DNA from 3 places in the Streptomyces sp. enrichment culture genome. Region 3 is predicted to be linked to each of the others. Evidence: riboswitches for the same ligand, from Rfam matches in the RefSeq annotation. Region 3 holds a riboswitch; each other region holds the start of a gene.
What was found. A riboswitch is a leader RNA that binds a small molecule or an ion and turns the genes downstream of it on or off. The one in region 3 is predicted to bind cobalamin.
Positions count from the first base shown of each region.

Region 1: it holds a riboswitch for cobalamin, as region 3 does, so the genes downstream of both, ACSU6L_RS12615 (ribonucleoside-diphosphate reductase subunit alpha) here and ACSU6L_RS06055 (energy-coupling factor ABC transporter permease) in region 3, are expected to answer to the same signal.
Region 2: it holds a riboswitch for cobalamin, as region 3 does, so the genes downstream of both, ACSU6L_RS29150 (cobalamin biosynthesis protein) here and ACSU6L_RS06055 (energy-coupling factor ABC transporter permease) in region 3, are expected to answer to the same signal.

Region 1 covers NZ_OZ186847.1:3,009,150-3,012,618, forward strand. Annotated here, with positions in the region: gene mctP (monocarboxylate uptake permease MctP) at 1-677, shown strand, start outside; gene ACSU6L_RS12610 (hypothetical protein) at 947-1,348, shown strand; cobalamin riboswitch at 1,774-1,910, shown strand; gene ACSU6L_RS12615 (ribonucleoside-diphosphate reductase subunit alpha) at 2,036-3,469, shown strand, end outside.
Region 2 covers NZ_OZ186847.1:6,589,832-6,593,300, reverse strand. Annotated here, with positions in the region: gene ACSU6L_RS29165 (inorganic phosphate transporter) at 1-245, shown strand, start outside; gene ACSU6L_RS29160 (hypothetical protein) at 281-502, shown strand; gene ACSU6L_RS29155 (CU044_2847 family protein) at 609-971, opposite strand; cobalamin riboswitch at 1,175-1,316, shown strand; gene ACSU6L_RS29150 (cobalamin biosynthesis protein) at 1,428-2,372, shown strand; gene ACSU6L_RS29145 (cobyric acid synthase) at 2,369-3,469, shown strand, end outside.
Region 3 covers NZ_OZ186847.1:1,404,035-1,407,503, forward strand. Annotated here, with positions in the region: gene ACSU6L_RS06040 (glycerophosphodiester phosphodiesterase family protein) at 1-235, shown strand, start outside; gene ACSU6L_RS06045 (PaaI family thioesterase) at 433-927, opposite strand; gene ACSU6L_RS06050 (winged helix-turn-helix transcriptional regulator) at 1,043-1,510, shown strand; cobalamin riboswitch at 1,593-1,777, shown strand; gene ACSU6L_RS06055 (energy-coupling factor ABC transporter permease) at 1,809-2,516, shown strand; gene ACSU6L_RS06060 (energy-coupling factor ABC transporter substrate-binding protein) at 2,516-2,869, shown strand; gene cbiQ (cobalt ECF transporter T component CbiQ) at 2,876-3,469, shown strand, end outside.

The sequences.
Region 1 (3,469 bases), 1.6 Mb from region 3:
AGGTGCAGAACGGCCAGCTGGCCATCCCGCAGTTGTTCGAGAACATGTTCCCGGACTGGTTCGCGGGCGTCGCGTTCGCGGCGATCGGCATCGGCGCGCTGGTGCCGGCGGCCATCATGTCCATCGCGGCGGCCAACCTCTTCACCCGGAACATCTACAAGGACTTCATCCGCAAGGACGCCACGCCCGAGCAGGAGACCAAGGTCTCCAAACTGGTGTCGCTGCTGGTGAAGGTGGGCGCGCTGGCCTTCGTCCTGACCATGGACAAGACCGTCGCCATCAACTTCCAGCTGCTGGGCGGCATCTGGATCCTGCAGACCTTCCCGGCCCTGGTCGGCGGCCTGTTCACGCGCTGGTTCCACCGCTGGGCGCTGCTCGCCGGCTGGGCGGTCGGCATGCTCTACGGCACGATCGCCGCGTACGGGGTGGCCTCGCCGACGCAGAAGCACTTCGGCGGCTCGTCGAAGGAGATCCCGGGCATCGGGGAGATCGGCTACATCGGCCTCACCGCGTTCGTGCTCAACGTCGTGGTGACCGTGGTCCTGACCTTCGTCCTGAAGGCCGTCAAGGCCCCCGAGGGCGTCGACGAGACCAAGCCGGAGGACTACACGGCCGACGCGGGCGACCCGGGAGTCCAGGTGGAGCTGCCGCCGGCGACGGCGGGATCGGCCCACTGACCGCGCCTCGGTTTTCGACGGCGGCCCGCGAGTTGCGGGCCGCCGTCTGCTGCGAAAGGGGACCGTGTCCTGGCCGGTCTGCATCCTGTACAACGGTCGACCGTGGTGGTCCCGCGAAGTGTCGGCACCCAGCCCCGAGGGAGCCCTGGTGTCCGCCCGCCAGATCGCCGACCTGTTCAACCAAAGGCTCCGTCACTGGGCTACCCGGCCCTGTTCTCCGCACACGGTGGCCCCTGCCCGACCCCTCAGTAGTGACTCAGGAGGTCCCCATGACCTCGGTATCCGGCAGCCAGCGCACATTCAACGTGAAGGTCCAGCAGGTGTCCGGCACCAACTCCGCAGATCTCGGAAGCGCCTTCAGGGTGGGCAGCGTGGCGGCCGCCACCGGTACGGCACTGTCCAGCCCCGGCGAACCGCTGACCGTGGACATCAAGGTGGAGAACTTCCGGGGCGAGGCCGCCACGGTCACCGCCGCCGTCAGCGACCAGTCGGGCAGCAACGCGTTCTTCGGCGAGGGCACCCTGCACTGGGACGAGGGCGAGACGGACGAGCTGTGGATCCAGTTCACCGGCTTCCCGCCGCAGGCGGACCAGGTGACGCCGACCGGCTCCTGCGAGTACTCCCTCATCTCCTCCGGCCCGGACGTGGACGTACGCGTCTTCACGGTCTGATTGCCCGATCGGTCGGATTCACTCGATCAGTCTCGATCAGTCATCGATTCACGCGGCCTGAACCACGCCCGCGTCCGCCGTGCCATCTGAACCCGGAAGCGGCGCAGTCGGCGCACCCTCATCGCGCTGCGGACCGAGGGCGCGCCAGCCGGCCGGGGGCGTGTTCGGGGTCCACAGGCTGTGCTTGCGGTATCCGCCGGTGGCGCGGGCGGGGAAGCCGATCGGCGCGGCTCACGGGCGCACCTCGCCCGGTGGGCGGCGGACGGCCCTCGTCGGGGGACGCCCTCGTCATGATGCGGTCTCCTCACGCGAGTCCTGGGCTCATGGAAACGGCGAGACACTTGGCTTTTGCCGTGGCCAGTTGACAGTGTGAAACCACCCGGACACAACATCTGGGGGTGTCACCGTCACCCGGCACAACATGTATGCTCATGCTCGCTGTCGCCGCAGGGGAATCCGGTGCGAATCCGGAACTGTCCCGCAACGGTGTACTCATGCGCGTATGCCCGCATACGCGCACACGAGCGTCAGTCCGAGGACCTGCCGACAGTGCGCCCGGCCGTCCGGTCCGGGTGCCTGACGTCCGGGCCTCGTGGAATGGGCCGGTGGACGCGACGCCGTGTGCGCTCGTGAGCTGCCCCCTGCCCTCGACCGAGGCCCCCGTGCCCAGCGAGGGAGAGCCCCCACGTGACCATCGCGCCCGCAGATCCGGCCTCAGCAGCGACCCGGTCGAACGACGACGGTCCCGGTGCCGCGCTGCTGCGGACCCTGACCGAGCTGACCGCCGACCTCCCCGACGCCGACCCCGGCCGGGTCGCTGCCGCCGCGCTGCGCGGCCGGTCCGCCCACGCGGACGACGCGGAGCTGCGCGAGCTGGCCACGGAGGCGGCCGCCGGCCTGATCTCCGAGGACCCCGCGTACAGCAGGCTGGCCGCCCGCCTGCTGGCGATCGGCATCGCCGCCGAGGCCGCCTCGCAGGGTGTCACGTCCTTCACCGAGTCCGTCGCCGTCGGCCACCGCGAGGGCCTGATCGCCGACCGCACCGCCGAGTTCGTGCGGCTGCACGCCGACCGCCTGGACGCCCTCGTCGACCGCACCGCCGACGACCGCTTCGGCTACTTCGGCCTGCGCACCCTGCACAGCCGATATCTGCTGCGCCACCCGATCACCCGCAAGGTCGTCGAGACGCCCCAGCACTTCCTGCTGCGGGTCGCCGCCGGTCTCGCCGAGGACGACACCACGCACTCCCTGGACGAGGTCGCGGCGCTCTACGGGCTCATGAGCCGCCTCGACTACCTGCCCTCCTCCCCCACGCTGTTCAACTCGGGCACCCGGCACCCCCAGATGTCGTCCTGCTACCTCCTGGACTCCCCCAAGGACGAGCTGGACTCCATCTACGACCGCTACCACCAGGTCGCCCGGCTCTCGAAGCACGCCGGCGGCATCGGCCTGTCGTACAGCCGCATCCGCTCGCGCGGTTCGCTGATCCGCGGCACCAACGGCCACTCCAACGGCATCGTCCCGTTCCTGAAGACCCTCGACGCCTCGGTCGCCGCGGTGAACCAGGGCGGCCGGCGCAAGGGGGCCGCCGCGGTCTACCTGGAGACCTGGCACTCCGACATCGAGGAGTTCCTGGAGCTGCGCGACAACACCGGTGAGGACGCCCGCCGCACCCACAACCTGAACCTGGCGCACTGGATCCCGGACGAGTTCATGCGCCGCGTGAACGCCGACGGGCAGTGGTCCCTGTTCTCCCCCGCCGACGTGCCGGAGCTGGTCGACCTGTGGGGCGAGGAGTTCGACGCGGCGTACCGCAAGGCCGAGGCGGCGGGCCTCGCCCGCAAGACCATCCCCGCCCGCGACCTGTACGGCCGGATGATGCGCACCCTGGCGCAGACCGGCAACGGCTGGATGACCTTCAAGGACGCCGCCAACCGCACCGCCAACCAGACCGCCGAGCCGGGCCACGTCGTCCACTCCTCCAACCTCTGCACGGAGATCCTGGAAGTCACCGACGACGGCGAGACGGCGGTCTGCAACCTGGGCTCCGTCAATCTCGGCGCGTTCGTCGCCGACAGCGACATCGACTGGGAGCGGCTGGACTCCACGGTCCGCACGGCC
Region 2 (3,469 bases), 5.2 Mb from region 3:
CGCTCGTCGCGGTCTTCCTGGTGGGCTCCAGCTTCGCCATCTGGAAGATCTCCCGCCGCGAGGTCGTCGACCACACCAACGTCAACGACAGTGACGACGCCGAGTCGCCCGGCGTGGTGACCACCGCCATGGCCGCCGTGACCCCGCCGCCGACCGCTGCCGCCGCCGAGGAGCTGGCGGCCACCATCCCGGCCCCGGCCAAGCCCGCCAGCACGGACCCGGCGCCCTCGCAGGCCGCGGTCTGAGCCCCGCGCACCCAGGTACGTAAGGAATCAGCAGCATGAAGATCGACTGGGCGGCCCTCGGCTCCGTCTTCGGCGTCAGCCTCGTGGTCACCGTGGCCCTCGTGGCCCTCTTCACCCTCGGCATCGCCGGCCTGTCCCGCCGCGAGCGCGCGGCGGAGCAGGGCGACTCGGCGGCCCTCGCGGTCACCGGCGCGTACGCGTGCTTCGCGGCGTGCGCGGCGGCGGTGGCGTACGGGATCTACCTGATCGTCGCCTGACCCACCGGGTTCCTCGATCCGCCCTGTCGGGGCCGTCCCATCGGCGGCCCGGGCGGGGCGGACCCATGTCCGGGGCCGGTCTCCGCCGAGGCTCCGGACGTCGTCGTCAGCGGGAGCCCTCACCGTCACGCTGCCCCGGTACACCCGACGTGACGGGGTTCGTCCAGTGCATGGTCACGCTGAAGTGGGCCTCGCTCGATCCCTGGGCCACCACGACCCCCGCCTCGGCGCTGAGGGTGATGCCGAACTCCACGGTGACCGAGTCCGGTGGTCTGGGCAGTGCGCGGGCCCCGTCCACGACGGCGCCGAGTGCGGGCCGGACCCGGGCGAGTGCCTGCTGGAGCGTCTCGGCGGCCCCGGCGATCCGGCCGCCGCGCGCCACCCGCTGCACTCCGGCCGGGCCTTCCCCGGCCACCGCCAGCAGCACGACCTGCCCGTCGTCCAGCGGCATCTCGCCCACGTACGCCACGTGCGTCCCCTCCCGCCTGCGTCCCACGCCCTATGAGACACAGGGGAATTGCAGGCGTTCACCCTGCGTGATCACAAGCGGGTTCGGTGAATGCCGCCCGCAGGAGGGGATTTCGGGCGAGCCGGTTACGGCGGGCCGGGCGCCGTGCTAGCCATGTGGGGTTCTGCACACTCCCCCCTCGCAGGTCAACGGCAAGTTGACGGCCGTTCCGGCCCCGTGGTGGACTGCCCGAGCCATGTACGGCGGCAGGAGAGGAAGCCCGGTGTGAATCCGGCGCGGTCCCGCCACTGTGACCGGGGAAGAACAGCCTCGGGAGCCAGGAACTCTCACCGCCGGTCTCGTCGAACCAGGGCGTGGACACCCTGAGTGAGGACATAACGCGATGCTCGGCTGCCGCCGTTCGAGGTTGAGGTTCGGTACCAGGGCCCTGCCCGCCCCCACGGCCGGCTGAGCCCGATGCGTGCCGATCGCGTCTTCGCGTACGGCGTCGCCGCCGGCCTTCTCGGTGACCTGCTCTTCGGCGATCCGCGCCGTGGGCATCCGGTCGCCGCGTTCGGGCGGGCCGCGTCCGCCGTCGAACGCGTCCTGTACCGGGATCACCGGGGGCGGGGCGCGCTGCACACCGTCGTGTGCGCCGGTGGCGCCGTCGCACTGGGGGCCGTGGCCTCGCGGGCCGTACGGTCCTCCCCCGCCGCTTCCGTCGCGCTGACCGGCGCCGCCACCTGGGCGGTGGTCGGCGGGACTTCGCTCGCGCGCGAGGCCGCGGCCATCGGGCGGGCTCTGGAAGCAGGCGACGTGGAAGCCGCACGGGCGCGGCTGCCGCATCTGTGCGGGCGTGATCCGCAGGCGCTCGACGCCGACGGCATCGCCCGGGCCGTGGTCGAGTCCGTCGCCGAGAACACCTCCGACGCCGTCGTGGGCGCCCTGGTGTGGGGGGTCGTCGGCGGGGTGCCGGGACTGCTCGGGTTCCGTGCCGTGAACACGCTGGACGCCATGGTCGGGCACAAGTCGCCCCGCTACCGGCGCTACGGGTGGGCCTCCGCGCGGCTGGACGACCTCGCCGGGTGGCCGGGGGCGCGGCTGACCGCCGTGCTCGCGGTCGTGGCGGGCGGGGATCCGCGGGGCGCGGCGCGGGCCTGGTGTGCCGACGCGCACCGGCATCCGAGCCCCAACGCCGGGCCCGTGGAGGCCTCGTTCGCGGGGGCGCTCGGGGTGCGGCTGGGCGGCACGCTCTCCTACGGCGGGCGGGTCGAGCACCGGCCCGTGCTCAACGGGGACGCCGGACGCGCCGTCCGGGTCACCGACATCCAACGGGCCGTACGGCTCTCGCGCCGCGTCGGGCTGCTCGCGCTCGGCGTGTGCGCGGCCGGACGGCTCCTAGGGAAGGGGCGTACCTCATGAGCGGCGGTCTGCTGGTCGCCGGCACCACCTCCGACGCCGGGAAGAGCGTCGTCACCGCCGGGATCTGCCGCTGGCTGGTGCGGCAGGGCGTGAAGGTGGCGCCGTTCAAGGCGCAGAACATGTCCCTCAACTCGTTCGTGACGCGCGAGGGCGCGGAGATCGGGCGGGCGCAGGCCATGCAGGCGCAGGCCTGCCGGGTCGAGCCGACCGCGCTGATGAACCCGGTGCTGCTCAAGCCCGGCGGTGAGCAGAGCAGCCAGGTGGTGCTGTTGGGCAAGCCGGTGGGCGAGATGAGCGCGCGCGGCTACCACGGCGGGCGGCAGCAGCGGCTGCTCGGCACGGTGCTGGACTGTCTGGCCGAACTGCGGGGCACGTATGACGCGGTGATCTGTGAGGGGGCGGGCAGTCCGGCCGAGATCAATCTGCGCCGGACGGACATCGTGAACATGGGCATCGCGCGCAACGCCGGTCTGCCCGTGCTCGTCGTCGGCGACATCGACCGCGGGGGCGTCTTCGCCTCCTTCTTCGGCACGGTCGCGCTGCTGTCGCCGGAGGACCAGGCGCTGGTCGCCGGGTTCCTCGTCAACAAGTTCCGGGGGGACGTCAGCCTCCTCGAACCCGGCCTCGACATGCTCCGCGACCTCACCGGGCGGCCCGCCTACGGCGTCCTGCCGTTCCGGCACGGCCTCGGCATCGACGAGGAGGACGGACTGCGGGTGTCGCTGCGCGGCACGGTGCGGGAGTCGGCGGTCGCCCCGCCGGTCGGCGAGGACGTGCTGCGGGTCGCCGTGTGCGCGGTGCCGCTGATGTCCAACTTCACCGACGTGGACGCGCTGGCCGCCGAACCCGGCGTCGTGGTGCGGTTCGTGGACCGGCCGGAGGAACTGGCCGACGCCGACCTCGTGGTGGTGCCGGGTACGCGCGGCACCGTGCGGGCGCTGGAGTGGCTGCGGGAGCGGGGGCTGGCCGAGGCCATCACCCGCAGGGCGCGCGACGGGCGGCCCGTCCTCGGAGTCTGCGGCGGCTTCCAGGTGCTCGGCGAGCACATCGAGGACGACGTGGAGAGCCGCCGCGGGCACGTCGACGGGCTCGGCGTC
Region 3 (3,469 bases):
GATCGGCGACCCGGGCTTCCGCTTCTACCCCGACCGGACGATGATCACCGACGCCCATGCGCGCGGGCTGAAGGTGATCCCGTGGACCTGCGACGACCCGGGCACGGTCGCCGCGCTGATGGACCTGGGCGTGGACGGCGTCATCACCAACTACCCCGACCGGGTGCGGGCGTTGATGGCCGAGCGGGGCATGCGGCTGCCCAAGCAGTACCACCCGCGGGGCCGGCACCGGTGAGGGACGACACGGGGCCGGCTCGGTCCGGTCGGCGGCCCGGCGCCCGACGGCGCCGGACGGCGCCCGACGGCGCCTGTCACCAGCGGACGCCGGCCACCAGGCACCGGCCACCACGCACCAGGCACCGGCCACCAGGCACCGGCCACCACGCACCAGGCACCGACCACTGGCCCTGGCCACCAGCCACCAGCGGATCCTCACCCCCGCGGCACCGGAAAGATCATGCACGTACTCGTCGCATGGGCGAGCAGCCGGTCCTTGTCGTCGAGGAGGCGGGCCTCGGCGAGTGCGGTGCGGCGGCCGCCGTTGAGGACGGTGCCGACGGCGCGGACGCGGCCGGTGTCGACGGTGACCGGGCGGAGGAACTTCACCGCGAGGTCGACCGAGGTGTAGCCCGTGCCCTGCGGCAGGGTGGACTGGACGGCGCAGCCGGCGGCCGAGTCGAGGAGGGTGGCGTAGACGCCGCCGTGCATGCTGCCGATGGGGTTGTAGTGCTCCTCGCCGGGCAGCAGGGAGAAGACCGCGTGTCCGTGGTCGACCTCGTCGAGGGTGAAGCCGAGGGTGGCCGCGAGGGGTGCCGCGGGCAGGCGTCCGGCGACGACGTCGCGGAGGAAGTCCAGCCCCGTGCCCCGGCCGACGGCGGCTGCCGAGGTCGCGGGGTCCTCCCACTCGTACGTGCGTGACCGTCCCATGGCGTCGTTTCCTCCTCCGACTCCTGGCTTCACCCGATGAAGCCAGCCAGCCCGCCGAAGCTAGCCCGCGCGCGAGCTGACTGTCAATGACGAAGCCAGGGGCTACGATGAGGGCATGGAGTGGCTGGAGATCAGCACGGAGAACTGCACGGTCCAGCGCGCCCTCGACGTGGTCGGCGAGAAGTGGACGCTGCTGATCCTGCGTGACGCGTTCAACGGGGTCCGCCGTTTCGACGCCTTCCGCCGCCATGTGGGCCTGTCCGAGGCGGTCCTCTCCGACCGGCTGCGCAAGCTGGTCGCGGCCGGGATCCTGGACACCGTCCCCTACCGGGAGGAGGGCAGCCGGACCCGGCACGAGTACCGGCTGACCCCCAAGGGCCGGGATCTGTGGCCCGTACTGATGGCGCTGCGGCAGTGGGGTGAGACACATCTCGCCGACCCCGACGGCCCGGTCCTGGACGTCGCGCACCGCGACTGCGGGACCCCCGTACGGGTCGTCGTCGAGTGCTCCGGCGACCGCGCTCCGCTCGCTCCCACCGAGGTCACGGTACGTCCCGGCCCAGCGGCCCGCCCGCGACCCTGAACTGCGCGCTTGCTCGCGGGGCGTGCGCCGGTGTGCCGGTGGGCGCCCCCGGGCGCCGCTTGTCACCACCCCGAGCCGGGCATTACTGTCACCACGCCTTGGTGAACGGGAAATCCGGTGTGATGCCGGTGCGGCCCTCGCCACTGTGATCGGGAAGTCCGGCTCCAGCCCTCACGGGCAGCCACTGGGTCCTCCGGGACCCGGGAAGGCGGAGTTCGGGCGGTGTCACCCGTAAGCCAGGAGACCGGCCAAGGCGCGTCAACCATCCACGAGGTGCTGGAGAGGGTCTGTTCGAGCCATGCACATAGCCGAGGGTTTTCTTCCTCCGGCGCACGCGGTCGCCTGGGGCGTCGCGTCCGCCCCGTTCGTCGTCCACGGCGTCCGACGACTCACCCGTGAAGTCCGGGAACACCCCGAGAGCACCCTGCTGCTCGGCGCGTCCGGAGCCTTCACCTTCGTCCTGTCCGCGCTCAAGCTGCCGTCCGTGACGGGCAGTTGCTCCCACCCGACCGGCACCGGTCTGGGCGCCGTCCTGTTCCGCCCGCCGATCATGGCGGTGCTGGGCACCATCACCCTGCTCTTCCAGGCCCTGCTCCTCGCCCACGGCGGCCTGACCACCCTCGGCGCCAACGTGTTCTCGATGGCGATCGTCGGCCCCTGGGCCGGGTACGGCGTCTACGCGCTGCTGCGCCGGTACGACGTGCCGCTGATGGTCTCCGTGTTCTTCGGCGCGTTCGTCGCCGACCTGTCCACGTACTGCGTCACCAGCGTCCAGCTGGCCCTCGCCTTCCCCGACCCGAGCAGCGGGTTCCTCGGCGCGCTCGGCAAGTTCGGCGCCATCTTCGCCGTCACCCAGATCCCGCTCGCCGTGAGCGAGGGCCTGCTCACGGTGCTCGTGATGCGGCTGCTGGTGCAGTCCAGCAAGGGCGAACTGACCCGGCTCGGCGTGCTGGTGGCCGGCAAGCGGGCCGAGAACGCGAAGACCGGTTCCGAGGCGGTGGCGTGATGAAGAAGAGCACGAGGATCAACCTGCTGCTGCTGCTCGCCGTGGCGGCGCTCGCCGTCCTGCCGCTCGTCCTCGGCCTCGGCGACCACAAGGAGGAGCCTTTCACCGGCTCCGACGGCGAGGCCGAGACGGCGATCACCGAACTCGACCCGGACTACGAGCCCTGGTTCTCGCCCCTGTACGAGCCGCCGTCCGGAGAGATCGAGTCGGCGCTGTTCTCCCTCCAGGCGGCGATCGGCGCGGGGGTCCTCGCCTACTACTTCGGGCTGCGGCGCGGACGACGGCAGGGCGAACAGCGCGCCCTGGCGCGGCAGGACGCCGCCCCGGGCGGTACCGGCGAGCCCGGCGTCTGAGCGCCCGTGCTGCCGATCGACGCGGCGGCGCACAGCAGTCGCTGGCGCCGCCGTCATCCCGTGGACAAGGCCGTGCTCGGGCTCGGTCTCACCGTGCTCGCGATCGCGTTGCCGCCCTGGCCGGGCGCGGCGCTGGTGCTGCTGACGGCGCTGGTGGTGCTGCTCGGCCCGGCGGGCGTGCCCGGGCGCCGGCTGTGGCGGGCGTACCGGGTGCCGCTCGGGTTCTGCGTGAGCGGCGCGGCCACGCTGCTGGTTCAGGTGGGCGGGCCCGGAGGGTTCGTGGCGCTCGCCCCCTCCGGCCCGGCCCGCGCCGGGGAGCTGCTGCTGCGCACCTCGGCCGCCTCGCTGGGGGTGCTGCTGTTCGCCTTCACCACGCCGATGTCCGACCTGCTGCCCCGGCTGGTGCGGGCGGGAGTGCCCGCGCCGGTCGTGGACGTCGCCCTGGTGACGTACCGGATGAGCTTCCTGCTGCTGGAGTCGGTGCGGCTGATCCGGGACGCGCAGGCCGCCCGGCTCGGCCACACCACGCGGGCCGCGACGTGGCGTTCGCTGGCCGGACTCGGCGCCACCGCCTTCGTGCGGGCCTTCGACCGGGCGGCA